3 regions of the Sinobaca sp. H24 genome follow, and region 2 is predicted to be linked to each of the others. Evidence: riboswitches for the same ligand, from Rfam matches in the RefSeq annotation. Region 2 holds a riboswitch; each other region holds the start of a gene.
The links. A riboswitch is a leader RNA that binds a small molecule or an ion and turns the genes downstream of it on or off. The one in region 2 is predicted to bind thiamine pyrophosphate.
Positions count from the first base shown of each region.

Region 1: it holds a riboswitch for thiamine pyrophosphate, as region 2 does, so the genes downstream of both, MMY81_RS31455 (acetylornithine deacetylase) here and thiD (bifunctional hydroxymethylpyrimidine kinase/phosphomethylpyrimidine kinase) in region 2, are expected to answer to the same signal.
Region 3: it holds a riboswitch for thiamine pyrophosphate, as region 2 does, so the genes downstream of both, tenA (thiaminase II) here and thiD (bifunctional hydroxymethylpyrimidine kinase/phosphomethylpyrimidine kinase) in region 2, are expected to answer to the same signal.

Region 1 is NZ_JALBWT010000056.1:1,091-11,828, reverse strand. Features, by position in the region: gene MMY81_RS31475 (alpha/beta hydrolase) at 1-412, opposite strand, end outside; gene egtB (ergothioneine biosynthesis protein EgtB) at 560-1,528, shown strand; partial or broken gene MMY81_RS34740 (ergothioneine biosynthesis protein EgtB) at 1,636-1,806, shown strand; gene egtD (L-histidine N(alpha)-methyltransferase) at 1,807-2,775, shown strand; gene tenA (thiaminase II) at 2,817-3,485, opposite strand; gene MMY81_RS31455 (acetylornithine deacetylase) at 3,488-4,768, opposite strand; TPP riboswitch at 4,843-4,945, opposite strand; gene corA (magnesium/cobalt transporter CorA) at 5,069-6,028, shown strand; partial or broken gene MMY81_RS31445 (pyruvate oxidase) at 6,122-7,832, shown strand; gene MMY81_RS31440 (cold-inducible protein YdjO-related protein) at 7,915-8,109, opposite strand; gene MMY81_RS31435 (ATP-dependent helicase) at 8,079-10,184, opposite strand; partial or broken gene MMY81_RS31430 (M20 family metallopeptidase) at 10,392-10,738, shown strand, end outside.
Region 2 is NZ_JALBWT010000029.1:52,454-63,191, forward strand. Features, by position in the region: gene coaW (type II pantothenate kinase) at 1-553, shown strand, start outside; gene MMY81_RS25145 (MarR family winged helix-turn-helix transcriptional regulator) at 579-1,025, shown strand; gene MMY81_RS25150 (efflux RND transporter permease subunit) at 1,404-4,535, shown strand; TPP riboswitch at 4,574-4,673, shown strand; gene thiD (bifunctional hydroxymethylpyrimidine kinase/phosphomethylpyrimidine kinase) at 4,798-5,595, shown strand; gene thiM (hydroxyethylthiazole kinase) at 5,626-6,459, shown strand; gene thiE (thiamine phosphate synthase) at 6,452-7,087, shown strand; gene cobA (uroporphyrinogen-III C-methyltransferase) at 7,252-8,388, shown strand; partial or broken gene nirB (nitrite reductase large subunit NirB) at 8,419-10,738, shown strand, end outside.
Region 3 is NZ_JALBWT010000006.1:162,508-173,245, forward strand. Features, by position in the region: gene MMY81_RS33995 (M20 metallopeptidase family protein) at 1-448, opposite strand, end outside; gene MMY81_RS34000 (M20 metallopeptidase family protein) at 429-848, opposite strand; gene MMY81_RS10890 (AbgT family transporter) at 875-2,374, opposite strand; gene MMY81_RS10895 (energy-coupling factor transporter transmembrane component T family protein) at 2,609-3,364, opposite strand; gene MMY81_RS10900 (ABC transporter ATP-binding protein) at 3,357-5,021, opposite strand; gene MMY81_RS10905 (ECF transporter S component) at 5,018-5,614, opposite strand; gene tenA (thiaminase II) at 5,611-6,309, opposite strand; TPP riboswitch at 6,440-6,542, opposite strand; gene MMY81_RS10915 (RrF2 family transcriptional regulator) at 6,701-7,114, shown strand; gene MMY81_RS10920 (IDEAL domain-containing protein) at 7,231-7,617, shown strand; gene MMY81_RS10925 (hypothetical protein) at 7,661-7,873, opposite strand; gene MMY81_RS10930 (FAD-dependent monooxygenase) at 7,919-9,127, opposite strand; gene MMY81_RS10935 (FAD-dependent oxidoreductase) at 9,084-9,452, opposite strand; gene MMY81_RS10940 (SH3 domain-containing protein) at 9,774-10,289, shown strand; gene MMY81_RS10945 (N-acetylmuramoyl-L-alanine amidase family protein) at 10,290-10,738, shown strand, end outside.

The DNA.
Region 1 (10,738 bases), on a different contig from region 2:
GACCTCCGACAGCCAGCCGGTCTTTATCAGCACCGAGGCTTTCGGCGTGGTCAACCACCCATTTTATTACTTCATAACTTTCTTCCAGCGCTGCCGGGAATGGAGATTCCGGCGCTTTCGCATAATTGATATTCACTACCAGACAAGAAGCTTCATTTGCTATATATCTGCAGTAAGGATCGTCCTGAGAAGCATCTCCATGTACAAACCCGCCTCCATGCAGGTTTATGTAAATAGGAAGTTTTGCTGTTCCCGATGTTACCGGATAATAAAAAGTTACAGGAGTAAGCCGTCCTGTTGTAGAAATCAATCGTTTTTCAGCGGAGGCGACCGCCTGAATATTTATTGTAGAAGGGCGTTTTTTAAAAGAAGCTTTTTTTCTAATTGCTTTAGCCTGCCAGGTATTTATCATTTTACCGCTCCATGTTATTTGACGTATATCATTATGTACCCTCTCTATAATGAATTCTAACATTCTATTATTCTGACGGTTCTGCAGGTTTCGTTCCATCAAAAAGAAGGTATGAGATAAGTAAAATTTTTTTAGGAGGTTTTCCCCATCGAATACACTGCTTCAGCTGCTGTTGAAAAGCTTCTGGAAAATTTCCGGACAATCCGCAGACAAACGCTTCACATTACCACCCCTCTGGAAACGGAGGATTATATGATGCAGGCATCTCCAGACGTGAGTCCCGCAAAATGGCACTTAGCCCATACAACTTGGTTTTTTGAACAGTTTATATTGAAAAATCATGCTGAAAACTATGAAGAATTTTCCAAGGATTCCAACGCTCTTTATAACTCCTATTATGAAACACAGGGAAAGATTTTCCCCAAGTCACAGCGCGGGCTGATTTCGCGGCCCACTGTAGCGGAAACCTTTGCTTATCGTGACTACGTAGAGCAGCAGGTGGAAGCTTTTTTACAGAACACTCCTTTAACAGAAGAAATTGCTGATCTGATGGAAGTAGGTCTGCAGCACGAACAGCAGCACCAGGAGCTGCTTATTACAGACACTAAGTACAACTTCTCGATCAATCCGACAAATCCTGCTATTATACCGGAGCATTTTTCAGAAACGACCGCTGCACCGAGGGAATGGCTGACATTTGAGGAGGGACTGACAGAAATAGGCACGAATAATATTCATTTTTCTTTTGATAATGAACGTCCAGTTCATAAATACTGGATCCATCCATTTTCGATCGCGACCGTTCCCGTAACAAACAGAGAATACATGAATTTCATTGAAGACGGCGGCTACAAAGAGGCCGGATACTGGCTGTCCGAAGGCTGGTCTATCGTTAAACAGGAGCAGTGGGAAGCTCCCTTATACTGGGAAAAGCATGAGGGCGAATGGTACGCCTACTCTCTGCAGGGGCTTAAGAAGGTGAATCCGGAAGAACCCGTCACCCACATCAGCTATTATGAAGCAGACGCCTTTCCCGATGGGCAGGCTTCCGCCTCCCTACAGAACAGGAATGGGAGCACGCGTTCAGCGGATATTCTACAGAGGGACATTTTGTAGAAGCAGAAACGTACCATCCTGCCCCGGTTGATAAGCCGGAGCATGTTTATGGAAACGTATGGGAATGGACCAGAAGTCCTTACGCTCCTTATCCCAATAACCGGCCGCTTGAGGGGGCTCTTGGAGAATACAACGCCAAATTTATGAGTAACCAGATGGTGCTGCGCGGAGGATCCTGTGCAACACCGCAGTCTCATATCCGCTCGACGTACCGGAATTTTTTCCCTCCTGAAAAACGCTGGCAGTTCAGCGGCATCCGCCTTGCAAAGGATGAATAAATGAAAAAAACAAATCTTCCTTATACGCTGGTTGACCTGCAGCCTGATGTGTCATCTTTTAAAGAAGATGTAATTGCCGGTTTCGAAAAAACCCATAAGGCTCTGCCGGCCAAGCATTTTTACGATAAAACGGGAAGTTCATTATTCAACGCCATTACGAAGCTGCCGGAATATTACGTAAGCCGGACAGAGATGGATATTCTGCACGATTTTGGTCCTGATATTGCTGAAGCAATAGGCGGCCGTGCGCATATTATTGAACTTGGAAGCGGAAGCTTCGACAAAATTAATCAGGTGCTCCCTTTTTTGAAGAGCCCCGCCTCCTATAAGCCGGTGGATATATCGATCAGTGCGCTTCAGGATACCGCAGAAAGAGTGCTGGAACGATATCCGGATTTGGAGGTTACCGGCATATGTGCAGATTATACGAGCACTCTGGACTTTCTGCACCAGGACCGGGGAAATAATAAAACCATCTGCTTTCTCGGTTCAACGATCGGCAACTTTCAAAAAGAAGAGGCCGCCGCTTTTCTTCAATCACTGGCCGGCGAACTGCATGACGACGGGCAGATTTTGATTGGGGTAGACTTAAAGAAAGATACTGCTGTTCTTCATAATGCTTATAATGACCCTGCAGGCATTACGGCAGCATTTAACTTAAATATTCTGGAACGTATGAACAAAGAAATGAAAGCTGATATTGATTCAGCCGGGTTTACGCACCATGCTTTTTATTCTGAGGAAAACGGACGAATTGAAATGCACCTCCAGAGCAGTAAAGAACAGCTGGTATCGCTGGAAGAACACACCTTTCATTTTTCCAAGGGAGAGACCATTCATACCGAAAACTCTCATAAATTCTCTATTGCCGAGTTTATTGCCCTGGCTAAGCAGTCTCATTTAAACGTAGATGCTTTTTGGACAGATGAAAAGGAATGGTTTGGAGTATTTTTATTAAAACGACCGTAAACAGCAAAGAGAAAGCACCCATCGTGCTTTCTCTTTTTCTGTTATACCGGCCAGTTTTTGTGATAATACGCCATGTCCCAAAACAAGTATTCGAACTTGGTCGTCGTTAAGAAAATCTCCTCCAGTTTATCGAGTTCATGCTGCGGCTTTCCTTCTGCCAGCTCGTCCAGCAGATCAATGCACCAGTCTGCGAGTTTCAGGAAATCCGGATCGCTGTAGGTACGTATCCACTCCCCGTAGAGCTCATGCTCAACTGCTCCTGGAATGCGACTTAGATCCCGGCCGATTTCTGCGTAACTCCACATACATGGGAGCAGAGCCGCCGTCAGTTCAGCCAGCCCTCCATTCTGCCCCTCATGAAGCATATACCTCGTATAGGCCAAGGTCACGGGAGCTGCCTCGGCCTGTTCCAGCTCTTCTTCTGTAATATCAAGCCTGGCACTGTAGTCCCGGTGCAGCTGCATTTCTTCGTTGAGCGTAGACTGAAGCAGATCCGCGAACTCTCCCATCGTTTTTAATGTCCGGGCCTTCATCGTTCCCATCGCAAATAGACGGGCATATTCTTTTAAATACAAATAATCCTGGATCATAAAATAGCGAAAGGCTTCTTTTTCCAGCGTCCCATCTCCCATTCCAGTAACAAATGGATGACTGTGGTTTTTTCTCCAGATCGGCTGTAGTTTTTGCTGAAGCGTACGGCTGAATGACATTTCTATTCCTCCTTCTTTTTTTCTGAATGCAGCCATTCATATACATAAACGGCGAGCGTGTTTGTAAATGTTACTAATTGATCGATCGAAAGCCTTTCGTTCACAGCGTGAGCGTTGGCAAGCGTTCCAGGCCCAAAAATGGCAGTTGGTATGCCGGCTTCACCAAGCCATCCTCCATCTGTCACGGTAGGAGAAACATCGAGATCGGCTTTTTCGCCGGCCATTTTTTCAAAAGCCTGGGCCAGCAGTTTTGTTCCAGGGTGTTCCTTATCAACCGAAAGAGAAGGGAAAATTTCTCCTCTTTCTTCAATCATGGAGGTGCCGCCCCATGTAAATTCGGGAGGATGATGTCGGAGCCAGGGGTCTCCCAAAGCAACATTACGTATATGCTCCTCTACTTCTGCTGCTGCAGATTCATGTGTTTCATCCGGATAAAAATGAACGGTCACCCAGAGCCGGCATTCATCTGCTATAAAAGCTGCATGTCTTCCTCCTTCAATAACAGCAGGGTTAATCGTGTTCGCTCCTGCCGGCAGGCCCGGATAACTTTTTTCCACAGCCCACTGCCTTTCCAAAGTCTGCAGCCCTTGAATAATGACCATCATTTTCTCAATCGCACTGGCTCCCTTCACTGCACCTCCGGCATGAATCATATTCCGTCTCATCGCATCGTGAAATGTATCCGGGCTTTTAATCGTTATCCATCCGGTAATCACTCCGCCCTGCCCTTGTATATGCAGATCGCTGGTATCAACAACAAGCGCATAATCCGCTTTATAACCGCGCCGGCAGCACGCAAGTGTTCCCGCTTCACCTACTTCCTCTCCGATCACTGACTGCAGCATAAGGTCACCCGGCAGTTCTATTCCCAGTTCATGAAACATACGGATAACAAATAAGGCTCCTGCCAGACCTCCTTTCATATCAGCCGTACCCCGCCCTTGAATCCAGCCGTTTTCGATTTCGGCCCGATAAGGATCTGTTTTCCATTCTGATCCTTCTACTTCAGCTGTATCCACATGTCCGTTTAGAATAAGACTGTGATATCCGGCTGAATCGGTTCCTTTTTTCGTCGCTACTACGTTGGGATCTCCCGGGTAAACGTCCCAGCTGTCTATCTCATATCCTGCCTTCTCCAAATAAGATGCAATAAATGACTGAATTTCCGCTGTGTTTCTTGCCGGCGGCGCCGGCGTTTCGTATGATACCAGCGTTTTTACCAGGTCGAGAAGATCTTCCTGTCTTTCCTCCATATGTGTTAATAATCTGGATATGTCCGTCACTTTCTCTGCCTCCTCATTAAGTGATTACTCAAATAAAAAAAGCCTCTTCCGGGAAGAAGAAGCAGAGACGTCAGGTTAGTCTTCAGCTTCTTCCCTCCGCTGGTATCAGCCAGATCAGGTAATAAGGGTCAAGGACGTTTCCTTTTCTCAGCTTACAAAGCTCCCCTAGAAGTAATGCAGTGCTATTCATTTATGTCTTTTAGTAAATCACAGATTGCGCTTTCATACAACCTCATGTTTGACCACGCGGCAAATAGGCTATTAATAAACGTTGGGTAAGACTTTGAAAGGAGTACAAAAATGATTCGCACTCTCGCTGTTACGATACATAATGAATTTATTGAAAATGAAGATGTTGCTGTACTGCTTGCTGATCAAACTATTAAATGGTTCTGGGCTGACTTCCGGGACCCTTCCACTCAAGAAGCGTCCCGCCTGGAAACGGATTTTGCCTTTCATCCACTGGCTGTAGAAGACTGCTTTCATTCCATGCAGCGTCCGAAATACGATCACTATGAGGATTTTGAGTTTTTTGTGATGCATTCTCTGCAGAAAGATACATTTGCTAAAAAAGAAGTCGATATTTTTTCCGGCAGAAATTATGTAGTAACGTTTCATTTAAGTGCCTCACCTGAAATAGATGCTATTTGGGAAAAAGCACGAACGTCTGCGGATTTCCGGCAAAACGGAGCTTATTATATTATCTATTCCGTTATTGACAAAATTGTTGATGACTATTTTCCACCTCTTTACCAGATGGAAGACCGCCTCAATGAAATTGAAGAAAAAGATGCGGACAAAACGTACAGAGATTTAATTGATGAAGTATTCGATATCCGCGGGGATCTGCTGCAGCTCCGCCGGACGATTGTCCCTATGCGGGATCTGCTTTACCGGATGCTCGACCTGCGCCTCGACCTTATCACAGAGCACAAAGCTTACTACCGGGATGTGTATGATCACTTACTAAAGCAGACCGAGCTTATTCAGTCCAACCGGGAAATGACTTCTGATATGCGGGACAACTATCAGACGATCAACTCAAATCGAATGAACGAAATTATGATGACGCTGACCATTGTATCTACTATTTTTATTCCCTTGACCTTTATTGCTGGATTATACGGAATGAATTTTACCAACATGCCCGAACTCACGGCCGATAACGGCTACTTTATTACGCTTGCGGTCATGGCCGTTATGGCCGGCGTCCTGCTGCTTTTGTTTAAATGGAAAGGCTGGTTTAACATATTTAAATAACCACACCCGTATCAGGGGGAAAGTATTTGTTTAAGAGTCCGGGAACAGGGAAACATTTAACTTATACACTAATACGAAACGGGGGAATTTCCAATGCTCGAACAAACAGCCGGTGAACACGTAATTGATCTTTTAAAAGAATGGAAGATTGACCGGATTTTCGGGATGCCGGGAGATTCTATTAATGAGTTTATGGAGGAACTTCGTAAACAGCAGGAAATTCGTTTTATTCAAATACGGCACGAGGAAACAGGAGCACTTGCGGCCTCTGCCCATGCCAAGCTTACTCATCAAATCGGCGTTTGTTTGTCCATTGCAGGACCGGGTGCCGTCCACCTGCAGAACGGCTTATATGATGCCAAAAAAGATAAAGCCCCTGTTCTTGCCATAGTAGGACAGATAAGCAGTACACTTGTGGGGACAGATAATTTTCAGGAACTCAAACTTGAAGCAATGTTTGAAGACGCTGCGGTATTCAACCGCCGCGTTCAAACGGCAGAGCAGCTTCCGGATCTGCTCAATCAGGCTATCCGGACCGCTTACGCAGAAAAGGGGCCTGCTGTTCTTATCGTCCCGGACGATTTATTCGCCCAGAAGGTCAAATCAAAAGAAGCTCTGACGTCTGCTATCTATTCTTCTCCTATCATCCGTCCGGAGGAAAAAGACCTCAAAGAAGCAGTAACATATATGCATGAATCAAAAAAGCCAGCAATTCTTGTCGGCAAAGGCGCGGAAGATGCTGCCGAAGAAGTATTGGCTTTCGCAAAAAATCAAAGCTCCTATCATTGTTTCCCTTCCTGCTAAAGGAATGATACCGGATGATCATCCACAGAATATGGGACAGCTCGGGCAGCTCGGGACAAAGCCTTCTTATGACGCCATCCAGGAAGCCGATCTGCTGCTTTTGCTCGGAACCGCATTTCCCTACCGGGAGTTTCTTCCGGAAAACACACCTGCCGTCCAGATTGACATCGATCCTTCTGTAATAGGGAAATACTATCCGTCCCGTGTCGGCCTGGTAGGGGACCTACGTTCGATTCTTCCCTGGTTTACGAATGGGCTTGAAGAAAAAAACGACGATTTCCTCCAGACCTATATAAAAAAGCGGGAAAACTGGAATGAGGAGCTTCAACAGGATATCGATAAAGAAACAGAGCTTCTTCAACCCCAGCAGGCTATTGCTGAAATTCAGAACATCCTGGAAGATGATGCTGTTATTTCCCTGGATGTCGGAAGCGTTACGGTCTGGACTGCCCGCTATCTACGCCTGAAAAAGCAGAAAATGATCCTCTCTTCCTGGCTTGCCACAATGGGGTGCTCTCTTCCCGGAGCTATCGCTGCAAAACTGGCTTTTCCGGACCGCCAGGTTATCGGCATTGTCGGAGACGGCGGCTTTTCGATGGGAATGCAGGATTTTGCTACGGCTGTGAAGTATAAGCTTCCCATTATCATGGTCGTATTTAATAACGAAAAAATTTCGATGATTGAATTTGAGCAGCAGGCTATGGGAAATCAGCCTGAAGCGACAGATATAAGCGACATTGATTACGCTGAATTTGCCCGGGCCTGCGGTGGAATTGGCTATACGGCTGATTCCCGGGAAGAGCTCAGGCATGCTTTGAAGCTGGCTGCCTCCAGTGACGTACCGGTCGTGATTGACGCACATGTAGAAAACCTTCCGCCGCTTCCGGGAAAAGTTTCCTATCAACAGGGCATCCACTACGGACAGTATATGATCAAAAGCATGTTTTCCAAAGGCTCCACTACTATCCCACCTATCAAAAAAGGCCTAAAGCGGCTGTAATTCCGCTTTAGGCTTTTCTTTTTTAATATCATGGAGAAGCTCCAGGAGCTTTGGGGCTTAACGGATGTCTCCGCCTTTCTTATTACCTTCTGCCGTTTCTTCTTTGCGCGATAATTACTTCTTTTTCGCCTTTTTCCATTTTTGATTTACAGATGGGGCATGTTTTTTCCTGAAGCGTATCGTCTTCCTGGGTTTGAATTTTCACCCATACGATACAATCCTCATTTGTGCATAACCATGCTTTTACTATTTTTCTTTCTTCCGGCAACTGTTCCATGGGCTGGCTCCTTTTTGCGTTGCGTGTGGGAAAGCATCTAAAAAAAAGCGGGATACTTCCACAGCTTTTCCGCGGTATTGGGCGGGGGAACCGATATACAACTCTTCTTTTGCCCTGGTAATAGCGACATAAGCTAAGCGCCGTTCCTCCTCTAATGCTTTTTCTTCACTTTCATTGCTTTTCTTTATAAAGTCTTTACTCCCGGAAGCCTTGAGCGCCGAGCTATGCGGCAGTATCGTCTCCGATGCTCCAATTAAATAGACAACCGGAAATTCCAGACCTTTTGCCCGATGTATGGTCATAAGGGATACGGCATCTGTTTTAGCGGCCTGTGTTTTTTTCTGCATGCCTTTATACATTTCCACCATATCATCTACAAACGATACAAAGGCCAGAACAGAATCAAAACGGCCGGCGGACGATTCCAGTTCGTCCAGCGTCTCTTTCACGCCTTCTTTATGCATCGTTTCCGCCTGTGCTTCGTTGGCTTCCAGGTACGTATCATAAAAAGCTTCGCGCATTTTCTTGATCGCCTGTTTAGGCTTCATCGGCTTCAGCTGCTTGAGCAGCCGCTCCCTTTCCTGCAGTTTACCTACCTGGAAAGTGCGCAGACCGCCAAGGGATTGAAGCAGTTCAAGCGGCTCCGCCTGTTCTCCGACAGCTTCCAGTCTTTTAATATGAAGCATGCCTTTTTCCCTGTTAATAAATAACGTGGGTAGCACCTCCGGCAGTGCTTCGTTATAGTAGGGGTTTAAGGCAAGCCGCAGATGATCCATCACCGCTTTAATCGGCCACTGGTTATAAAACATTTGATCAACTGTCGTGAAAGATAAAAAAGGAATTTGATGGAGCGTAAGCTGTTCGAACATAGCCCGGCTCACACTGGCCGTACGGTGAAGAACTGCAAAATCTGCATAAGAACGGCCGTCGTTCTGAACTTTATGAAGAATATCCGCCGCTGCAAGCTTTGCTTCTTCATCCGTCGTTTCCGCCCGGAAATAAAGCGGATATGTTTGAGACATCACTGTTGATTTAAGTGTTTTTTCCCGGCGGTTTGTGTTAAGGCGTATGACTTCGTTTCCCAATCCTGTAATGGGTGACGTGGATCTGTAATTCACATCAAGGGTGGCCATTTCTGCTGTTGGAAATTCCTTATCAAACTCCAGAATGATTTCACTCTGCGCCCCATTAAACGAATAGATTGTTTGATCATCATCGCCTGCTACAAATAAATTCTTGTGTGATGCAGACAGCATCTTCATCATTTCATACTGCAGCGGATTCGTGTCCTGAAATTCATCCACCATAATGTATTTAAATCGTTCCTGCATTTTTCTCAGAAGGGTTTCTGATTCGCAGAGCAGCTCATACGCATGGCAGAGAATATCATCAAAATCCAGCTGGTGTTCTTCTTTTTTCCAGGCTTCATATCTGCGGAAAACCCCTTTCTGCTCGATTTCCATTGGGTTTTCCGCAGGCATTTCTGCCAGGGAAAGGTTATTCATCCGGTAGGAAGAATAGAGGGACAGCAGGGTTTCCGGCTGGTATTTTCCGTCAAACCCTGCTTCTTTCAGCTTCTTTTTAATGATAATATGTTTGAACCGCTCGCTGGTAATCATCTTCTGATCGTATCCCTGCCCCCGAAGCAGCTGCAGAAAAAAAGAATGAAACGTCCGGACCTGAAGCTGCCTTACAGCCTGCGCGGAAATGCCGGGCAGTGCAGCGATTCGTTCTTTCATTTCCTCCGCTGCTTTTTTCGTAAATGTTACAAGCAGTATATGCGCAGCCGGTATCTTCCGGACAGCCAGCAGGTAACCCGTCCGGCAGACAAGTACGGAGGTTTTTCCGGAACCGGCCCCGGCCAGAGCAAGAAAAGGTCCTTCCCCGTGCCGTACCGCTTTCGTCTGGGACTGATTTAAGGAAATTCCTTTTTCCTTAAGCGCCCGGAAATAGAAATAATCTTCTTCTCCACCGTCTGTCTGTTCTGCGTCAGACTCTTCCCGGGCCAGATCTGCTTCAGGAACGACAGGGCTGATGATTCCAAACGGTGTTTTTTCAAACGATGTATTTTCCATGCTATCACCAAATTTTACTTAGTATGCGACATATCAATATGCTACTCTTCATTCTACACACGTTTACCGGATACCGGCAGGCATTACTGTCTGATGAAACCTCCATGTCCTATGTCCGGCACTGATTCCGCAGAAATATCTTTATTTCTTTCCACATGCTGATCTTTCTTTTCCTGTGCTAGACTAACAGAAAGGAGGCTGCATAGGATGAATGACGTTACGCACACTTTAGAAAAATGGAAAGATGATTTTTATGCATTAAGCGAATACATAGGAAGCCACCCGAGCTCGGGCATGAAGAATATAAAGCTTCAGCTGCTTTAGCAGACCTTCTGCAGAAGCATGGCTTCGATGTTACCACTGGTATAGGCGGCATTCCGACGGCATTTGAAGCCGTATATCACGGTCGTTCTCCCGGTCCACACATAGCATTTATGGCGGAATATGATGCTCTGCCGGGGCTGGGTCACGCCTGCGGTCATAATTTAATCGGCACAATGGCCGTGGCAGCGGCTGTTGCTGCAAGTAAAACGATAGATGAAAAATCAGGATCT
Region 2 (10,738 bases):
TTTTATCGTAGCTAATGTCGGGACCGGAACATCTATTCATATGGTTGACCAGGACTCCTATGAGCGGATCGGGGGAAGCGGAATGGGTGGAGGCACGCTGCTCGGCTTATCTTATTTGTTAACGGGGGAAGATGAATTCGACAGGATTTTGACTCTCGGAGAGCAGGGAGACGGCAGAAAGTTAAACGTCACGGTCGGGGATATTTATTCTCATGAACCCCCGCCCATTTCCGGGGACTTGACGGCAAGCAACTTTGGAGATCTTGCTCAAATGAAACAGGGTACCCATAATAAAGAAGACTACATCGCGACCGTTGTACGGATGATCGGTGAAACCATTACGACGATGAGCGTACAGGCAGCTGACCGGATAGGGACGGACGCTGTTATTTATATAGGAACTACCTTTTCCAATCACAATACACTGCAGTCCATTATGACCCAGTACACGGAGCTTCGTGGGAAGAAGGCTTATTTTCTGGAAAATGGAGAATTCAGCGGGGCAATTGGAGCTCTGCTGAACAAAGGATTGAAAAAAGCGGTACTGCGGTAACGCAGCAGCCAGGGGTGAGAAGCAAATGGCATATGAAGAATATAAAGAAATACTGCACAGTACGATAAAGTCACTAGAAAGCATTTCAAGAAACCTGCAGCCGAAGCTTCCACTGCTTCAAAAACTTCAGCTGACCACAAGGCAGGAAGCAATGATGATGAGGCTTGTCCAGGATGAGAACGTCTCTATTTCAAACCTGGCCTATTATTTAAACATTTCGAAGAGCGCAGTCAGCCAGGCATTAAACCGTCTTGAAAAAGAAGAGCTTCTGATCCGGCTCATTAATGAGGAAAACCGCCGGGAAATGATTATCAAGCTTGGTCCCCAGGGAGAACGGCTCCAGGAGGAATTCCGGCTTTTTGAAGAATCGATTATCCAGGATTATATCAGCCAATTGAAAAAAGAAGAAATTGAACAAATCGACCAGACATTAAAAAAACTGGATAAGCTGATAAAAGAAACTGAAGAGTAAGAAATGTTCCTGCGCAAAGAGTTCTTTTTTGCAGGCTTTTGTATAAAAATATGTATTTTTGATTTTTTTCAACAGACTGAGCAGCATTTGCTGCTCTTTTTGCATGAAAATATTAATTAGATGAATTCTTTGTGAAATGGAGATAGATTAATTGACTCTCTGCTGTGGTTGCTTTAGTTTATTAAATAGTTAAGCTGCTTAACTATTTATATTCTTACATACAACAACTATTCCATTCTTTAACCGGCAGAATAATAATACACATATAAAAACTGGAACACATGGTATAAAATGCTTCTGCCCGGCAGTCTGAGGCACTGGAGAGTGTCAAAGTGAAGCGCTGAGAAGGGTGCAGGCGTAAGAGGAGGAACGGTGTACGTGAAAATTACTGATTTATCCATTCGCAGGCCGAAACTGACTATTGTAGGAATGATTCTTTTTATTTTACTGGGAGCGGTATCATTAACCAATCTGCCTCTCCAGCTTTTTCCGGAAATTGACCCTCCAGTTGCAGCTGTTGTAACAAGCTACCCGGGTGCGAGTCCGGAAGAAGTGGAGGAAAGTGTGACGATTCCGCTTGAGGAGCAGCTATCCACGCTTCCCGGCCTGAATAATATTACCTCGACCTCTGAAGAAGGCTCTGCTTTAATCCTTCTGGAATTCTCCTGGGAGACGGCTATTGATGATGTAGAGCAGGATGTTATCAGCTCGATGGGGGATGCCCCGCTTCCAGATGATGCGACGGATCCTTCTTTTCTGAAATTTGATCCTTCCATGTTTGGCATGGCGCAGATCGCTGTCACTTCTGATGATATGGAGGTAATAGACTTTCAGGATGACCTGGCTTCTATCCGCACAGAACTGGAACGTGTGGAAGGGGTGGCCAACGTTGATGAATCGGGCCGGGTGACGGAACGGTATGAAATTAACCTGGATCAGGCGCAGCTTGAAGAATATCAGATTACCCAGGAAGACATCGTTAATGTGATACAGTCCAACAATGTGTCGCTTCCGGGAGGAACGGTGGAGTCAGGAGAAAGAACCCTCACGACAAGAGTATTAAAGGAAATAGAAGCTCAGGAAGACTTAGAAGAGCTGTTTGTGACCATTGATCCTCAAACAGGAGATGAGCTGTTTTTGTCGGACGTGGCGGAAGTAGCCCTTGCTCCTGAAGAAAGAAATGCTATAACAAGAACAAATCAAGAGCCGGCTATGCAGCTTAACTTAATGAAGGAAACGGATGCAAATGCGGCAACGGTATCAGAAGCATTCAACAGTGAACTCGATACACTGCTCGAAGAAGATCAGTACAGCAGCCTGAATTTTACGACATTCTACGATGAAGGGGATTACATCCAGCAGTCGATCAACAGCGTGACTACAGCTCTTATTACGGGCGGTGTGTTTGCGATGCTTGTGCTGTTTTTCTTTCTTCGTAACTTAAAGACTCCGCTGATTATTGGAGTGGCGATACCATTTTCCGTTATCGTGACGTTTGGGTTTTTATATTTTACGGATGTCGGACTGAACTTGATGACTCTCGGCGGACTTGCGCTTGGCATTGGAATGCTCGTCGACAACGCCATTGTTGTAATTGAGAATATTTACCGGCATTTGTCGATGGGAAAAACGCCGAGGAAGGCGGCCTCCGAAGGAACAAAAGAAGTTGGGGGTGCGATTACGGCATCGACGCTGACGACCGTTTCCGTCTTTCTGCCGATTATCTTTGTATCCGGTATTGTCGGAAATATTTTCACCGAGTTTGCACTGGCGGTGTCCTTCAGCTTAATTGCTTCCTTGTTTGTGGCTGTTACCGTTGTACCGATGATGGCCAGCCGCATCCTGAAAGCCCCTAAAGAAGATATAGAAGAAAAAAGACAGAACTCCCGTTATATGAAGCGTCTGGAAAGAGCGAGCAAATGGTCGCTGAAGCATCGTTTTCTTACGCTGTTTATCACCTTATTATTTCTTATTGCGGGCGGTGCCGGTCTTGCTACGACAGGCGTTAACTTTCTTCCTGCAAGCGATCAGGGCTTTTTCTCGATCGATGTGGAAACAGAATACGGCACCAATCTGGAAACAACGACCGCTATTACTGAAGACATTGAAGCTATTTTAAATGAAGAGGGTGCTGTAGACAGCTACTTAACAATGATCGGCTCTTCGGGTGACGGCGGTGCCGCATCAGGAGGACCATCAGGTTCTAATGAAGCGCAGGTGATGGTCACCATGCAGCCTATGGAAGACAGAGAAGCAAGTACCATCGACTTTATTGAACAGATAGAAGATGAAGTCATCGACGTAGAGCCGGATGCTGATATTTCCCTTTCCAGCCAGACCGCTATAGGCGGAGGGGAAGCAAATACGGTTGTCTTTACGATCAGCGATCAGAATGTAAATACACTCGATGAGTCTAAAGAGTATATGATCTCAGAGCTGAGAGATTCGGAAGATATACGGGAAATATCGACATCAGATGAAGATACTGCGCCGGAACTGCAGATCTCTGTGGATGAAGAAAATGCACGAGACAATGGTCTTGCTGCCGCCCAGATCGCAGAGAGCGTGGATAATGCAACCCGCGGCCAGACGGCAACAACGATCCAGACGCCGGGGAGCACAACGTACGATGTGGTGGTTCAATATGAAACCGGAGAACTGGAAACAGCAGAAGATTTAGAAACGCTGCTGATTGCCAATCAGGAAGGCGAGTATATTGAACTCGGGGAAGTAGCTGACATTGAAGAAGGCAGCGGGCCCGCCGTTATTAACCGTGATGATCAGCAGCGCAGCGTGGAAATAACAGCCGCCTACAGTTCGAATACCACATTGAATGAGGCATCTAATTTAGTAACGGATATATATGAAAGCAATGATATGGCAGACAGTACCTCTCTAGCCTATTCGGGAGAGCAGGAACTGCTGGATGACGCGCTCGACAGTATGATATTTGCCTTTATTCTCGGCCTGCTGTTTATTTATTTAGTCATGGCCGGCCAGTTTGAATCTTTCAAATATCCATTTATCGTTATGTTCAGCGTACCGCTCGTGGTCATAGGAGTAAGCATTGCGCTTGCCATCACGCAGACTCCTCTAAGCGTTACCGTCTTTATCGGGCTTATCGTTCTGGCTGGTATTGTCGTGAACAATGCGATTGTACTGGTAGACTATATTAATCAGCAGAAAGAAAAAGGCATGGCTTCCAAAGAAGCTATTGTGGAATCTGTTAAACAGAGAACCCGTCCTATTCTTATGACAGCCGTGACAACGATTCTTGGCGTCGTTCCTTTATCACTCGGCATCGGGGAAGGAGCGGAAATTCAGCAGCCGATGGGTATTGCCGTTATCGGCGGGCTGGTCAGCAGCACTTTCCTGACGTTGTTTGTTATTCCAGTACTGTACAGCTTTATGGATAAAAATTTCCGTAAAATGAGAAAAGAAGAAAAAAAGGCAAAGAAAGAACAGAAACGCGAAAAAAAGCGGCAGAAGCAGGGAGAAATAAATGATTAATTGACAATAAAGCTTTCTCTCCCGTAACATGAAATAAAGACAACCACTAGGGGCGCATATGCTGAGATAAGGAAATTCCTTTGTCCCTCTGAACCTGATCTGGGTAAAGCCAGCGTAGGAAAGTGGAGCGTGCGTTTTTATCAGGCTGGCATAGTCAGCAAAAGCCGCTCCTTTCAAGGGGCGGCTTTTTTATATGGGGAGAGCAGAAAAGTAAAAGCTGTCCCGGATGTGGTGAGTACACCTAAAAACGGAGGAACAAATCATGGCGGAAATACCAAAAGTATTATCGATAGCGGGAACAGACCCTACTGGAGGCGCAGGCATTCATGCCGACTTAAAAACATTTCAGGAGGTCGGGGCTTATGGAATGGCGGTTATTACAAGCGTCGTTGCCCAGAATACCGTAGGGGTCAAAGACGTTTGGCATATGGAAAATGAAGCCATTCTAAAACAGCTGGAAGCAGTACTCGAAGATATCCGGCCTCAGGCGGTAAAAACCGGCATGATCGCTCTGCCATCTATGATTGAAAGCATCACGGACCGGCTGGAACGGGAAAATCTGCCGATTATTGTAGACCCGGTGATGGTCGCGACAAGCGGTGACTCGTTAATGGATAAAGAAACGACAGAGCTGATGATTAACCGGCTGCTGCCTATAGCAGAAGTCGTGACTCCTAATATGGAAGAAGCCGAAAAGCTTACCGGCGTAAACGTATCTACGATAAAAGAGGCTGAAAAAGCAGCCCGTCTGCTGGTCGATGAGATGGGAGCCGGGGCTGCTGTTGTAAAGGGTGGACACGCCAAAGATACGGCCATTGATGTGTTATATTATAAGAAAGAGTTTATTCATCTGACAGCGGATCGATTTGATACAAAGCATACGCACGGGACGGGATGTACATTCTCTGCGGCTATTGCTGCCAATCGGGCGAAAGGCATTCCCGTCATCAAATCATGTGAGCTGGCTAAGGAATTTATTACAAAAGCGATCAGCCATCCGCTCAATATCGGACACGGCAGCGGACCGGTTAATCACTGGGGACGATTTTTAGAGAAATAAATGAAATGACCTGGAGGGAAAGAGAACATGATGCATTCTGAAGGAAAAAAAGTATATAAAGTTCTGCATGAAATGCGGACAGCAAAGCCTCTTATTCATAACATTACAAACGTAGTCGTAACAAACTTTACGGCAAACGGCCTTTTAGCGGCCGGTGCGTCGCCTGTGATGGCGAATGCAAAAGAAGAAGCCGCAGATATGGCGGCTGCCGCAGATGCGCTTGTGCTTAATATTGGAACGCTGAACCAATTACAGGTGGAGTCAATGCTTCTTGCTGGAGCAGCGGCAAACAAAAAAGGCATTCCGGTAGTGCTGGATCCGGTAGGGGCCGGTGCTACAGCCTACCGCACGGATACAGCGCGCCGGCTTCTAAAAGAAATAGATATTTCCCTTATCCGCGGCAATGCAGGAGAAATTGCCGCTGTCGCAGGACTTGAAAGCAGCACACGCGGAGTCGACTCAGGATCCTCCCAGTCAGGAACAGCAGAAACGGCAGAACGTGCTTTTCAGGCACTGAAGCTTCCTATCGTGGTTACCGGAGCGGTTGACGCTGTAACGGATGGAAAAGATATGTACCGCATCCATAATGGCCATTCGATGATGACAAGAGTGACCGGATCCGGCTGTCTGCTAAGCTCCCTGATCGGTTCTTTTCTGACGGTGACGGACGATGTGGCATACGGCGCAGCCGCAGCGCTCGGCTACTACGGGGTAGCGGCTGAAAAAGCCGGCGGATTTGCTTCGATGAGAGGACCCGGCACGTTTCAGGTAGAGCTGCTGAACGCCCTGTACCATGTAGGGGATATGGATATCAGACAGCAGCTGACACTAAAAAAAGAAGCATTGAAAGGCACTTATGAATAAAGAAACACTGCTGCTTTATTTTATTATGGGCAGCCAGGATACGGATAAAAATCCTGCTGAAGTACTCGAGCAGGCGGTCGCGGGCGGGATTACCTGCTTTCAGTTTCGTGAAAAAGGACCGGCTTCAAAAACGGCAGAACAAAAAGAAGAGCTGGCTCGTGAACTGCTTGCTGTATGCCGAAGCCGCAGCATTCCGTTTATTGTAAACGATGATGTCGATCTTGCTGTAAAGATCGGGGCGGACGGCGTTCACATTGGCCAGGGGGATGAGCCCGCTTCTAGTGTAAAAAAGAAACTACCGGCCCATATGATTGTAGGCGTGTCGGCAAAAACACTGAAGGAAGCCGAAAAAGCTGTACAGGACGAGGCCGATTATATTGGAACAGGACCTATGTACGCCACTACATCAAAGGATGATGCCGATGAGCCTATCGGTCCGGAAGGCATACAGGACTTACGGAAATTTGGTATTACCCTTCCGATTGTAGGCATCGGCGGCATTACAGAGAAAAATGTGAAAAGCATCATGAGGGCTGGAGCTGACGGGGTATCGCTGATTTCTGCTATCAGCCGGGCAATAGATCCGAAAGAGGCAGCACAACGTCTTAGGCAGCTGGCTCAAAAATAATCACGACTTCAACCCGCTTCTTTTAAGGAGCGGGTTTTTTCTGTTATTTAATATGTATTTAATATGCATAATAAAGTGTGTTAGATTATCTTTCGCTGTTGCAGAAATTCCCAGCTTCTTTCTATACAATACATAATTATAAAGAAAAGCAGGAGTGAAACGAAATGAAACCAGGTGTCGTTTGTTTTGTAGGAGCCGGTCCAGGAGATCCGGAGCTGTTGACAATCAAGGGATTGAAAGCTCTTCAGCGGGCTGACGTTGTGGTATTTGACAGGCTGGTCCATCCCGCCCTGCTTTTGGAAGCTGATCCGGAAGCGAAATTTATCTACTGTGGAAAAAAACCGTGCGAGCATACGCTGCGGCAGCAGGATATTCAAACAGAGCTGCTGATTCAGGCAAAGAAGGGAAAAAGGGTCGTCCGGCTGAAGGGCGGCGATCCGGGTATATTCGGAAGAGTTGGGGAAGAGGCGGAAATGCTCCGCAGTCATAAAGTTGCCTATGAAATGATTCCGGGTGTAACTGCTGCCAGCGCTGCTTCGCTCTATGCAGGAGTGCCGCTTACGCATCGGGACCATGCCAGGTCCCTTGCTATTGTGACAGGGCACAGCAAAGAGAAGTCCGGGAAGCCGGAGGCAGACTGGGCAGGCCTCGCGAAAGGAATGGAAACGATCGTCTTTTATATGGGAATGAAAAACCTTCCTTTCATCGCTTCTGAACTGATCAGCCATGGAAAAAACGAAGGTACCCCGGTGCTTGTCGTTGAATGGGGGACCTGCGGCAGACAGCGGGAAATAATAGGAACGCTTGCTGATATCGAAAGAAAAGCGGCGGATCAAAAAATGGCAAACCCTTCCATCATTATTGTAGGAGAAGTAGCTGTACTTCATCACAAGCTGCAGTGGATAGAGAAGGGGCCGCTAACTGGAGAAGGATGCATTATTCATCATGCCACTCCGGAAACAGAAAAATTTCAAAAGGAATGGGAAAGCCTGGGAGCGGAAGTGTATACAGGGAGCCGCAAATGGGGAAACCGGGAAAAAACGGCTTTCAGCCATTTAACCATGGTCGGCCATGCGTCTCATATCATCGTGCCGGACCTGGCTTCCGCCGCTGACTGTCTGGAATCTCTTCCGGGAGACTTAATAGAAGATAAACTTACTTTCTACTGCTGTTCCAGAAGCGCCGCTGATTCGTTAAAGCAGGCAGGAGCACAGTATGTAACCTGTCTCCCGGAAGCTGGAAGTTTTGAAAAATGGATTTCATTGTCTGCTGATAAGCCTGCTCTAGCCGAAATCATCTGAGTTATATCATTCAAAGGAGTGTCGTACAGCATGCGTAAAGAGAATATTGTCTTAATAGGGAACGGAATGGCCGGTATTCGAACGATTGAGGAAAAAAAAAAGAACCGAATCGCTTTACTATTACCATTTTCGGAAAAGAACCGTACCCAAATTATAATCGTATTCTGCTCTCCAAAGTGCTGCAGGGAGACAGCGACATCAATGAAATTATTTTGAACGACTATGACTGGTATGAAGAAAAGAATATTACCCTTTATGCAGGAGATGAAGCGGAGGAAATTGATAAAAAGAAAAAAGTTGTACGGAGCAGACAGGGCCGTGAATGTCCGTATGACCATTTAATTATTGCAACGGGGTCCAATGCGTTTATGCTGCCTTTACCTGGTGCAGATAAAGAAGGGGTCATTGCCTTCCGGGATATTAAAGACACAGAAGAAATGATCAGTGCCTCTAAAAAATATAGAAGAGCGGTCGTTATTGGAGGAGGACTGCTTGGTCTGGAAGCAGCCCGCGGCCTGTTGAATCTGGATATGGAAACTGAAGTCGTACATAACAGCAGCTATCTGATGGAGCGCCAGCTTGATGAGCCGGCATCCCGAATGCTGAAGAATGATTTGGAAGCACAGGGCATGCGGTTTCATATGGCGAAAGACACAGAAAAGATACTGGGAAAAAAACGGGTGGAGGGACTGAAATTTAAAGATGGTTCCACGCTGGAAGCCGATCTGGTCGTCATGGCCGTCGGTATCCGACCTAACGCCGTATTAGCAGGGGCTTCAGGGATCGATACGAATCGTGCTATTCTCGTTAATGATCATATGGAAACAAGCGTTAAAGACATATATGCGGTAGGCGAATGCGCCGAGCACAACGGTATTGCCTACGGCCTGGTGGCTCCACTTTATGAGCAGGGAAAGGTGCTGGCTGAACGAATCTGTGCAAAAGCGCGTACCGGCACCGGTTATCAGGGGTCGCTCACGTATACGCAGCTGAAGGTATCCGGTGTGGATGTGTTTTCTGCGGGCACATTTCAGGATGAAGAGGATACGAAAGCAATCCGCGTGCACGATGAATTTGAAGGCATATACAAAAAAGTGGTCGTACGTGACAACCGCGTAGTAGGAGCGGTTCTCTACGGAGAGACCGCGGATTCGCCGAGACTGCTTGAAATGATGAAAAAAGGCCAGGACATTACCGGCCTTGGGAAAACCATTATTCTTCCCTCAGAACAGGAAGGCGGAGAAGTAGAAAGCCTGACTGCTGCAATGGAGCCGTTCGAAACCATCTGCGGCTGTAACGGGGTCTGTAAAGGCGATATTGTGGAAGCCATTCAAAAAGATGGATTAACCTCAGTGGAAGAAGTAAAAAAGCATACAAATGCCGCCCGGTCATGTGGAGGGTGCAAGCCGCTTGTAGCCGACCTGCTCGCCCACACGCTCGGAGATGAGGCAGGAGAAGGTCTGCAGGAAGAGCCAATGTGCGGCTGTACCGACCTTACGCACGAAGAAGTCGGGGAAGAGATTAGGACCAAACAGCTTACGCTGACGAGAGAAGTCATGAATGTACTCCACTGGAAAACATCGGAAGGCTGTTCCAAATGCCGGCCGGCGATCAATTACTATTTAGGCGTAGCCCATCCAAAAGAATATGAAGATGACCCCTCGTCCCGTTTTGTAAACGAAAGAATGCACGCCAACATTCAAAACGACGGTACTTATTCGGTCGTGCCAAGAATGTACGGAGGGGTAACCAATCCGGATCAGCTCCGGAAAATTGCAGAGGTGGCCGACAAGTACGATGTGCCCCTGCTGAAATTAACCGGCGGGCAGCGAATTGATATGCTGGGTATTCCAAAGGCGGATCTGCCCTCAGTCTGGGAAGACTTGAATATGCCTTCCGGTTACGCCTATGCCAAATCGCTTCGCACAGTGAAAACATGCGTAGGAGAAGATTTCTGCCGTTTCGGCACCCAGGACTCGATCGGCCTGGGCATCGCCATTGAAAAGAAATACGACCGGCTGAACACTCCGCATAAAGTAAAAATGGCAGTATCGGCCTGCCCGAGAAACTGCGCGGAGTCCGGAATTAAAGACCTGGGAATTGTCGGGGTGGAAGGTGCCTGGGAGCTGTATGCAGGCGGCAACGGCGGCGTGGATTTAAAAGGCGGCGAGCTGCTTACGAAAGTGCAGACAACCGAAGAAGTAATCGATACGATCAGCGCCTACCTGCAGTACTACCGGGAAAACGCCAGATATCTGGAAAGAACGTCGCATTGGATCGGGCGCGTAGGCCTGGAGCATGTAAAATCCGTTATTTTAGATAATAAAGAAGAGCGCAAAGCACTGATTGC
Region 3 (10,738 bases), on a different contig from region 2:
TGATTTCGGTCATTCTTTTTTTCACCTGGTCTTTTACTTTCGGGCTGAACGTCCTCACCGTCCCTTCGAGGACAGCCTTTCCCGCAATAACATTATAACGCTCTCCTGCATGAAGCTCTCCAATCGTCACAACAGCTGAATCCAATGGATTGACGTTTCTGCTCACAATCGTCTGCAGGAGCGCTATCATCTGGCCGGCAGCAATAATCGCATCATTGGTTTGATGAGGCATGCTCGCATGGCCGCCGGAACCTTTTATTGTAATCGTAAATCTATCTGAGTTACCCATCATTGGACCTTCGAGGATACCGAATGTTCCAACAGGCAGATCAGGCCAGACGTGCTGGGCTAAGATAGCGTCCGGCTGATAATGGGAAAAGACGCCATCCTCCATCATAGCCGCCGCTCCTCCTGTCGGTGCATTTTCTTCAGCTGGTTTGAAATACACAGAGTACAGTACCCTCTATATTCTCCCGGTGATCGTGAAGCTGTTTGGCTGTCACGAGCATCATCGCGGTATGCGCATCATGGCCGCAGGCGTGCATCACATTGTCTTTTGTGGATTTGTATGCGGATTCTACCTGTTCCTGAATAGGCAGGGCGTCTATATCAGCACGAAGCGCTATCGTTGCTCCTGCTCTTTCCCCTTTGATCACAGCCAATACCCCTGTCTGTGCATAGCCATGAATATATTCAATTCCATTCTCTTTTAAAAAGGCTTTTATACTCTCTGATGTTCTGTATTCTTGTCCGCTCAATTCAGGATGCTGGTGAAAATCCCGGCGGAGGATTGTAGCTTCATTTAATACATTCTTTTTCTCTATTTCATTAAAAGGTGTAATCTGCATAAACGTCTCCTTTAATACTTGTTAATCTAATACATTTCAACACCCGGTCCAATAGGCAGCCCTATTAACGTCCAGACGATAAAGATTACAATCCAAATACCTAAAAAGATTAATGCGTAAGGAAGCATAATGGAAAACAACGTACCAAAACCAGCACGGTTATCATAGCGTTTCATAAATGCCAATACCATCGGTACATATGGATTTAACGGGGTAATAACATTAGTGGAAGAATCGGCAATCCGATACGCCAGCTGTACAAAGGCCGGATTATAATCCAGGTACATAAACATTGGAATAAAGATTGGAGCCATCAATGCCCATTGTGCCGAACCACTGAAAATGAATAAATTCAATACCGCAGCCAGCAGAATGAATCCTACCAGCACCGGCATGCCGGTAAAGTCGGCAGAGGTCAATGTTTCAGCTCCGGTTACAGCGAGAAATGCTGATAGGTTCGTCCAGCCGAAGTAGGCAATAAACTGAGAGGCTGCGAAAATAAGAACAATGTACCCTGACATATCTTTCATTGCCGATGCCATAAAGTCGGGAACATCCCCCGGCTTTTGAATAGCTTTGACCGTAACACCGTAAGCTATCGCTACTGTAATAAAGAAGAATAAAATAATAGGAATAATGTTATCCAGAAAAGGAGATTCAAGAACTGCGCCGCCTTCCCCTCTCAGAATACCGTTGGGAGGGACAATGAGAGCTGCGGCAGCTGCCACGTATAACAGTCCAAATATTCCCGCATTTCTAAGCGCTCTGTTTTTTTCAGGAGTGATTTGTTCGATTTCCTCAGATGTTACGGCATCGTCCCCAAATTTCGGATCATAAACACCTAATCTCGGTTCAACAATACGCTCTGTAATCCATGCACCAATAATCATAAGCATTAACACAGAAAACAGCATAAAATACCAGTTGTCTACAGGTGATACCGTTATTTCCGGGTTTACCGTCTGGGCTACTTCAGTCGAAATACCAGACAGCAGGGCATCTGTTCCCGTAATCATGACGTTAGCCGTAAAACCGGCACCTACCCCGGCAAAACCTGCAGCAATCCCTACAAGCGGATGCCTGCCCAGTGCGTAAAATACCATCGCTGCAAGTGGAGGAATAATGACGAACGCTGCATCGGAAGCCAGGTTTCCAATAACACCTGTACCAATTACAGCATATGTAACAAAACGTTTAGGTGCCTGCAGAATTGTCTTTTTCATAAACGTTTCCATCAAACCGACCTTCTGAGCCAGGCCGATACCAAACATCATAACAAGCACAAGGCCAAGCGGTGCAAAGCCTGTGAAGTTTTCCAGCATGGAAGACAGCATATATTCCAGACCCGATACAGAAAGCAGCGGCTGAATAGCAAGAGTGTCCCCTGTCTGAGGATCTTCAAAGCTAACATTGAACCAGCCTATGACGGATGAAATTAAAATAACGCCAAGCGCCAGGTAAACAAAAAGCATAAAAGGATGGGGAAGCTTATTTCCCATTTTTTCCACCCAGTCCAAAAACTTCATAAAAAACGTAGATTTTCCTTTACCTTCACTATTATTCACATTATACACTCCTTTTAAGAAATTGTCTTTAATTGTTCTTTAAATAAAAGTAGCATACACATCTATCAATTCCAATAGAAGATTCTAATAATTTTAAATTTTCCAAGCAGATAATCTCACAAGGGTTTTTATGAAGAAATAAAAAAGCACTCTCTGCGAATAACATCACAGAGAGTGCTCATTACATATGTTTATTTATATAGGGAACCACACTAAGCTTACTGCTGTTAAAAGAACGCCGCCCATAAAAACTATATCTTCTTTATGGTAAGGCATGGCCTGATAGCGGGTGCGGTTTCCGGCCCCGTCAAATCCTTTCACTTCCATAGCAGCTGCCGTTCTTTCCGCTTTACGGATGGCTCCGGCCATTAATGGTATAGCGTACTGTTTCCACTTCCATACACTTTGCTTGTTTCCCATACTGCGCATGTGATGAGCCCTTTTTATCTGCCTGAACTCTTCATGCAGCTGAGGCAGGAATCGATACGCAGCCATCAGCCCGTATCCTATGCCGGGCGTAAGTTTCCATTTTTCCATCAGGCTCAGCACTAAAGCAGTTGGACTCGTCGTTAACACAAACAATAACGACCAGGAAGCGAAAACGAGCGCACGCAGTCCGAGCGAAAGACCAATTTCGATATTTTCAGCAGCAATGGGAAGGCTGCCGATTTGAAATAACACTGTCTCCCCCCGCTCCTCCGGAAACACGGCCTGCAGCCAAACAAAACTAAACCCAAAGAACAGGAATGGCAGCAGAATAAGAAGCAGACGCTGAATAGGAACACGTCCTAATACCGCAATAGCAGTCACTGTAGCTGTTAGAAGTAACAATGGCCGCCATACGTCGTATATAGGAATCATGCAAAGCATTATTATTAGAAGACTCAACAGCTTCACGGTGGGATGTACACGCTGCAAAAATGCGTTCTGGTGCTGATACGCTTCAAACATAGATCAATCGTTCCTTTTCTTGTCGCATCTCCATGCAGGCTGGTATTACCCCGCCGGCACGATGAATCTGATCTGGATGATGGAAAAAAGAGGCTGTGTCTCCTTCATAATAAACAACCCCTTCATCTATCGCAATCACACGACTGGCATAGGAATAAACAACATTCAAATCATGTGTAATCATGACAATCGTCTTGCCTTCTTCCTGCAGCTTTCGAAGTATCATTAAAAGGGCATCGGTGTTTCTCTGGTCCAGGCCAAACATCGGTTCATCAAGCAAAAGAATCGACTGACTGCTTGTAAGCATGACAGCTGTCGAAAGTCGTCGTTTCTGTCCCTGACTCAGCTGAAAAGGATGGCTCATTTTTTTGTGCTGCAGGGCAAACAGATCGAGTAATTCCTCCACACGTTCTTTTATAGCTTCTTCTTTCCATCCTTCGATTTCCATGCTGTGTCTCAGCTCTTTTTCCACCGTTACATGAATAAACTGATGTTCCGGCTGCTGAAACACAATACCAATCGCAGATGCGATTCTTTTCATCGATTTTCGGGTGAGCTTTTCCCCGAACAAAGACACATCCCCCTGCTCCTGTTTCAGCCAGCCTGTAAGCAGTTGAAACAGCGTGCTTTTCCCTGATCCGTTGCGGCCGACTATCGCGTGGAACTCTCCCTTATAAAACCGGCAGCTCAGCTCATCTATTACTTTGGTGCCTTTATAGCGGAAACTGAGCTTTTCTCCCTCCAGCACTATATTTTTATCATCAATCCTCCCGCTTCCAGCTGGGACAGGAAGCACGCGGTTGATTATTTCTGCAGGGAGATGCCTTGTTCCCTCCTGCCACTGCTTTATAGTTACAGGCATCCTCCTGAACAGTTCCGGGTGCTTATTCAGCAGGGCATAGGCTGTTTTTGTAACAGACGGCAGCCGAATACCCATGCTTACCATAGCCTCTGTATGTTCAGTCAACACGTCCCGCGGGGCACCATCTGCAAATACGGACCCTCTATCGTCCATAACAATCAGCCGGTCTGCCAGCTCGACAACCTCATCGAGCTGATGTTCAATCATGATCAGCGTCTTTTCTGCGTCCTGTTTAATTACCTGCAGGCATTCAGCCAGACTGCGGCGGGCGGCAGGATCAAGCTGGGACATTGGTTCATCAATAATCCATATATCGGGGTCCTGGCACCAGAGAGATGCCATCGCCGCTTTTTGCTTCATCCCGCCGGATAAAGCATGTATCGCTGTATCAATATGCGCTTGCATTCCCACCGCTTTTAACGCGCTTTGCATTCGGCTGTCCATCTTTTCTTGAGCAATGGCTCTGTTTTCCATTGTAAATGCTAATTCATCACGAATGACTGCCATGCAGAACTGAGTATCCGGATCCTGAAACAATACGCCTGTTTTAGCGGCTGCTTCCATTATGCTTCGATGTGATGGTATTTCTCCGTCCACCTGAAGCTCTCCTGCCACGTCTGCTTCTACCGATCTCGGGAGAATGCCCTGCACAGCCAGAGTGAGCGTGCTTTTACCCGATCCGCTTGGACCAATTACCAGCACATTTTCTCCACTCCTAATTCTTGATGTGAAGCCGGCCATCGCTGGTTCCTTCGTAAATGGATAAGTCACTGTAAGCTGATCGGCTGTTATCATGAGATATCCTTTTCCATCGTTCGGCTGCGGTACTGCTTTCCTAATGCAAATCGATCGAGCACCCCTGTTTTCACCAGCGCATCACTAAAGCTTTTTCCCGCCCATCCGGCTAAAAGTGCTCCGCTGATCAGCATCGTCCCCATCATCGCTGCAGCAACAATAAAGGAATACTGGTTGATTCCATATAAGAAGTACTGCGTCCAAAAAGCCGCAAAGGTGCCTCCCATACCCGCCAGCATTAAGACCGGCAGCGAGAAATAACGGTAGAAGAACAAGGCGAAAATAAGCTCAGCCCCAAGTCCCTGAGTAAAACCAAGAATTAATACGGCACCGGCATTTACCGAGCCAACCATAATTTCCGTTCCGGCTGCAATCATTTCAGCAAGAAGAGCGGTTCCCGGTTTCTGGATAATATACATACACACAATTGGAGCCAGTATCCAGAAGCCGGCCATCAAACCGCCGCCTACCGGCCCTATCACACCACTCACTACCTGACCAAGCAGAACCCAAAGCAAATAAAGTACGCCAAACACGGCTGAAATAAATGCAATGACTACAATGTCCCGGAGATTTAGTTTCTCAGCTTTCATCCCTTACGTCCTGTTTCTTCCAGCGTGCGCTCAAACGGCCAGTCCGCCGCATGAAAAGCCATGTCAAAAAACATATACTCCAGCTGGCAGCCTTCCATAAATAACCGGCGCCATCTATTTTTTTCTTCTTCCCCTGCCGTCTCTGCCAGTTCATCAAGCCGATCAATGTATTTATACATTTCCCGCTCCTCCCTGTCTCCGTAAAAACGGATCCAGTCGTTAAATGGATGCTCCGGTCCCGGGCTGACCTCTTCCATGAGCTTCTCTCCTACATACAAGTACACCCATGGGCATGCAAGTGTAACAGCTATCACATCTCCAAGGGTGCCTGTCGAGGAATAATGCAGCATCTGCAGGGTATAATGCTGGGCTGCCGGCGCCAGGTCATATCCCTGCAGCGATTCATAGGATACTCCTGCCTGCTCACACAAATTATGGTGTGGATGTGTTTCACTGTTTAATACAAATTCAATCGTATCGTTAAACATGGCCATATCTTCTCTTGAATTACATTTAGTTATGCCATATGCTTTTGCTTTGATCATGGCATTCAGGTATTCATAATCCTGTTTCACATAGTGTGTAAGAGAAGCAGCTGGCAGCTCCCCTTCAGCAATACCCCGGATAAACGGGTTGTTATAGCTTGCTTCAAATAAGTGTTCTGTGTCCTTCCAAAGCTGTTCAGAAAATTTCATGTCAAAAGACCTCCTTTGATGCCATAAGCATCCGCAGGTGATACCGACAGAACAACCGGAGGCACAAAAAAGGGCCACCCCGTTGTGGAGTGGCCCTGAACATATATAGTCTAAAAAATAACCATACTGCAGGATGCCGTCTCCACTTTCCTACGCTGGTATTAACCAGATCAGGTTCAAAGGGACCAAGATACATCTTGTCTCAGCCATTTACGGCACCCCTAGCGGATTACTTATGAACTTGCCACTACTATAGCACAATAGATAAAATATTCAACCTTCTTTTTTGAAAAAAATACCATTAGCACTTCTTTTTAATTGACAGAATTTTCTGTAACAATTATACTTACAGTATATAGAAGGATCGCTTCCCCGGGAAAGGGTGATGCCTGTGAATAGAGAGTTTTCACTCGCTGTGCATAGTTTGTTATTTCTCGATACAAAGCCGGAACGCTATGCAAGAAGCACTGAAATAGCTTCCAGTGCCCAGGCTCATCCGGTCCAGGTAAGAAGAGTTCTGAGCGTTCTTAGAGACTGCGGATACGTGGAATCTAAAGAAGGCATCGGCGGCGGTTTTTCTCTAATAGGAGACCCGTGCCGGATCAATTTATGGGATATCTACCAAATAACTGCTGAAGGCACACTGCAATTTAAGAAAACAGAAGAGAGTGTATCGTATTCGCTTTATTCGTCCACAAATACGCTTCTTTCGATCATTCTGATTGATGCTGAAGAGCATTTAGGAGACTTTTTAAAAAATTATACGATCGCTGATTTATCCGATCTGCTCGATAAAAGCAGATAAGTTGACGGTGCCTTACCCCAGTAAGGTACAATAAGAATTAATTAACCGCATTCCTGCTATGGACCCGAAGACAAGGCACTCTCTATTTTTAGATATCCTTTGAGGAGGTTTACAGAATGCTCACAAATAAAAATACGCTTCAATATGGTGATTGGGTAAAAGCTGTAACAAACAATGATGAGCTGATTTTTGGGTATGTCGATCACGTTAATTCCTTAAACGAAACGGTAACACTGGTTGTCGTATCTTCCGATAACAAAGCATCTATCGGCCGTAAGATAGCGCTTATTCAGCAGAAAGTAACGAAACTCGAAAATGCAGGCCTCGATTATGAAGCCGGTCTGCTCAATATGATAGATCTGGCACTCGAATCCAATGACAAACCGTGGTTTATGGAGCTGACCGCTTCTCTCTACGAGCTCCAGCAGCGGGATCCTTCTTCTTCCGGCTTGCTGCTGCTTGAATCCAACCCAAACAACAATACACAGAGCAATAACCCATAGACGCATAAAAGCTCCGCTTCTCGTATAAAGAAGCGGAGCTTTTTTATGCTATTTTTCTTTCTTCCAGCATTTTCAGTATATTATCTATGCCAATGATGCTGGAAAAAAGAATAATAGATCCCAATACAAGGTAGAGACCATTTCTCTCTGTTGTAAGGATACCGCTCAGCAGAAGGCCAAGCAGCAGAATGGAAAAAAGAAACAAAATGCTATGACAGATACATAAAGCAGCAAAACGTGCTTTGGATATTTCCATAAGCCCTCCCTTATCCCGAGCTTCTAATACTATATCACGTTTTCACTAATTTGCTGCATGGCTTTTGGCCGCTTCTGTAACGATTCCGTGCTCTCTCATGTAGGCATTCAGCTCATAGGTATCCTGATATTCGCTTAAAAATCCGATATGTCCATCGGGACGGATAAAGCAGAGAGCATCTTCGACGAGTCCCGCCTTGGAAGCTCGCTTATCCCACGGCCATTTAAATAAAGAAATATGGTGCCGTGACGCAAATTCTTTCATAGAGTCACTTGCCTGACCATATATATGAATCTGCCAGTCCATTTCATTCAGCGCATCATAGTTATAGCCCGTATACGGGAGGCGCTGGCCGGCGTGCAGCCTGTTTTTGTGTCCATAGCTCAGATCGCTTTTTTTATAATTTACACGAATCTGGGAAAGAATATTAAATACAATCCGCCGGATAAATCTGGAATAATTTAACAGAGGGATCCCGGCCGGAATAATATTTTTACGAAGCAGCTTGCTCGGTTTATCTTTTGCAACGATTCTTGTAAACGCACGGTCGGTGCTTGCCACAAGGACCTTAGCAAAGGTACGTCGCTCCGGGCTGTATGTTTCCAATATAGATGGATGTGCCCGTTGTTGAATGACGGATGCAAGCTTCCAGCCCAGGTTCACCGCATCACCGATTCCCGTATTCATTCCTTGTCCGCCGGCAGGACTGTGTATGTGCGCGGCATCCCCGGCTAAAAACACACGACCCTGTTGAAAGTGTTCAGCCACACGATGATGAACGCTGTACGTCGAATACCAGTTTACTTTATCAATCCGCACTTTAAATGCAGATTCCAGAAATGGTTTTATATCTTCAAACGAAGTCTTTCCCTGCTTTTGCAGCTCTCTCGGTATAATACTAATCAGCCTGGTCGTTTTACTGCTTCGTACCGGCATAAAGATCGCAAATTCATCTCCGCTGAAACACATGTTCATACTTTTCGAACTAATAGCTTCTCCTTCTCCTTCAATATCAATCACACAAAATATCTGTGGGTAGGTACCGCCTGTAAAATCAATATCAAGTTCTGTCCGCACGATGCTTGAAGCTCCGTCGCAGCCTACAAGATAAGAGCTTTGAATTTCTTCCGTGCGACCGTCTTTTTTGACTACAGCCGTCGTCCCTGTGTCATTATGAGTAAAGGATACAAGCTCCGTTCCCCAATCTATTTCAATCCCCTGCGCTTTTAGTTTTGCTAATGAGAAATGCTTCATGGTCATCCTGAGGATAAGTCAGCACAAATGGATAGGGACTCAAATCACCGCCGAGCAGCTGAAAATTAACTGCCGCTTTTTCTTCTCCTTCCACCCGTACCAGAATGTTATCCAGCTTGATGCCATTGTTTATTACTTCCTGGTCAATGCCAAACTGCCGGTAAAACTCCAGCGTTCTCGGCACAACGGCCATTGCTCTTGATGCCTGGCCGGGACCGCTGTCTTTAGCGATGATGCGAATTGGAATATGATAACGGGAAAGCTCAAGCGCCAGCGTAAGACCGGTAGGCCCTGCCCCGATTATTATTACTTCCTGTTTATCCATAGGTCTGTCCTTCCTTTCCATACTTCCTGCTGTGGTTTATACAGCCCTTTTTACGACTATACCCTTCACTGCCTATAATCCTGCATTCATTTTAAAAAGATTCTTCCCTTCGTTTTAAAACATTGTTCTATCCCTGAAAAAGCACTTCTTTTTCCAGTAATAGGTAAGAACTAATTGAAGAATGGGACTTTTCAAATTTCGGTCCTACAGGTAGTATTTCATACATGGTCTTTTTTTTCCTGAATACATAAGCTGTTCTACTGAGGATATTATCCTGCAGCAGGGAAATCAAAGAAACTGCCATAAAAAAAGGAGCGATGTATGAACAAAAAACAGACAGCCGCTTTTATGGTTTTTGCTTTGGCTGTTACAAGTCTGCTGCTTTTCTTTTCTCCTTTTCAGGAACAAAGAGAAGCGAGCGCAAACGAAATAAGCCAGACAGGAATTATCAGCGGAGTAGAAAGCAGTTTGAATGTCCGCTCCGGTGCAAATGCCTCCTCAGAAGTTAGAGGATGGCTGCCTAACGGTTCTACCATTGAAATTGAAGACATTGTAGGAGACTGGGCGCTTATTTATTTCAACGATACATATGGGTATGTCAGCATGAACTACGTTGATCTAAATGAACCTTCCGCCGGATCAGGTGATCGCACGGGCCAGTACCAGGGCACAGTCACAGGAGTAAATAACAGCCTGAACGTCCGTTCCGGCGCCAATGCCTCCTCTGAAATCCGCGGCTCGCTGCCAAACGGCACCACAGTCGAAGTAGAGGATACGGTCGGCAACTGGGCACTTATCTACTTTAATGACACGTATGGCTATGTAAGCCTTAATTAATTGTCGGTTGTAGAAGGCAGCACGCCTGCACCTGTTACACCTCCGGCCGGAGGCGGAAATCCGCTTGCTGGTGAAACGATTGCCATCGACCCCGGTCACGGCGGCAGTGATCCCGGAGCTGTTGCCAACGGTCTTCAGGAAAAAGATGTAGTGCTTGATATTGGCCAGCGGGTGCAGCAGAAATTAAATGCTGCCGGCTCTGACGTGGTTATGACAAGAACTTCCGATGTTTATGTAGGTCTTGAAGAGCGCGCTCGTATAGCCAATGCTGCAAGTGCCAGCAGCTTTGTGAGTATTCATGCGAATGCTGCAAATGGTGCAGCTTCCGGTACAGAAACGTTCTATTATACCGGCAGTCAGGACGGCGCAGAGCTTGCCGGCCTGATTCAGGAAGAAATGATCAAAGCTCTTGGAACAGCTGACCGTGGCAGTAAGGATGCAAACTATTC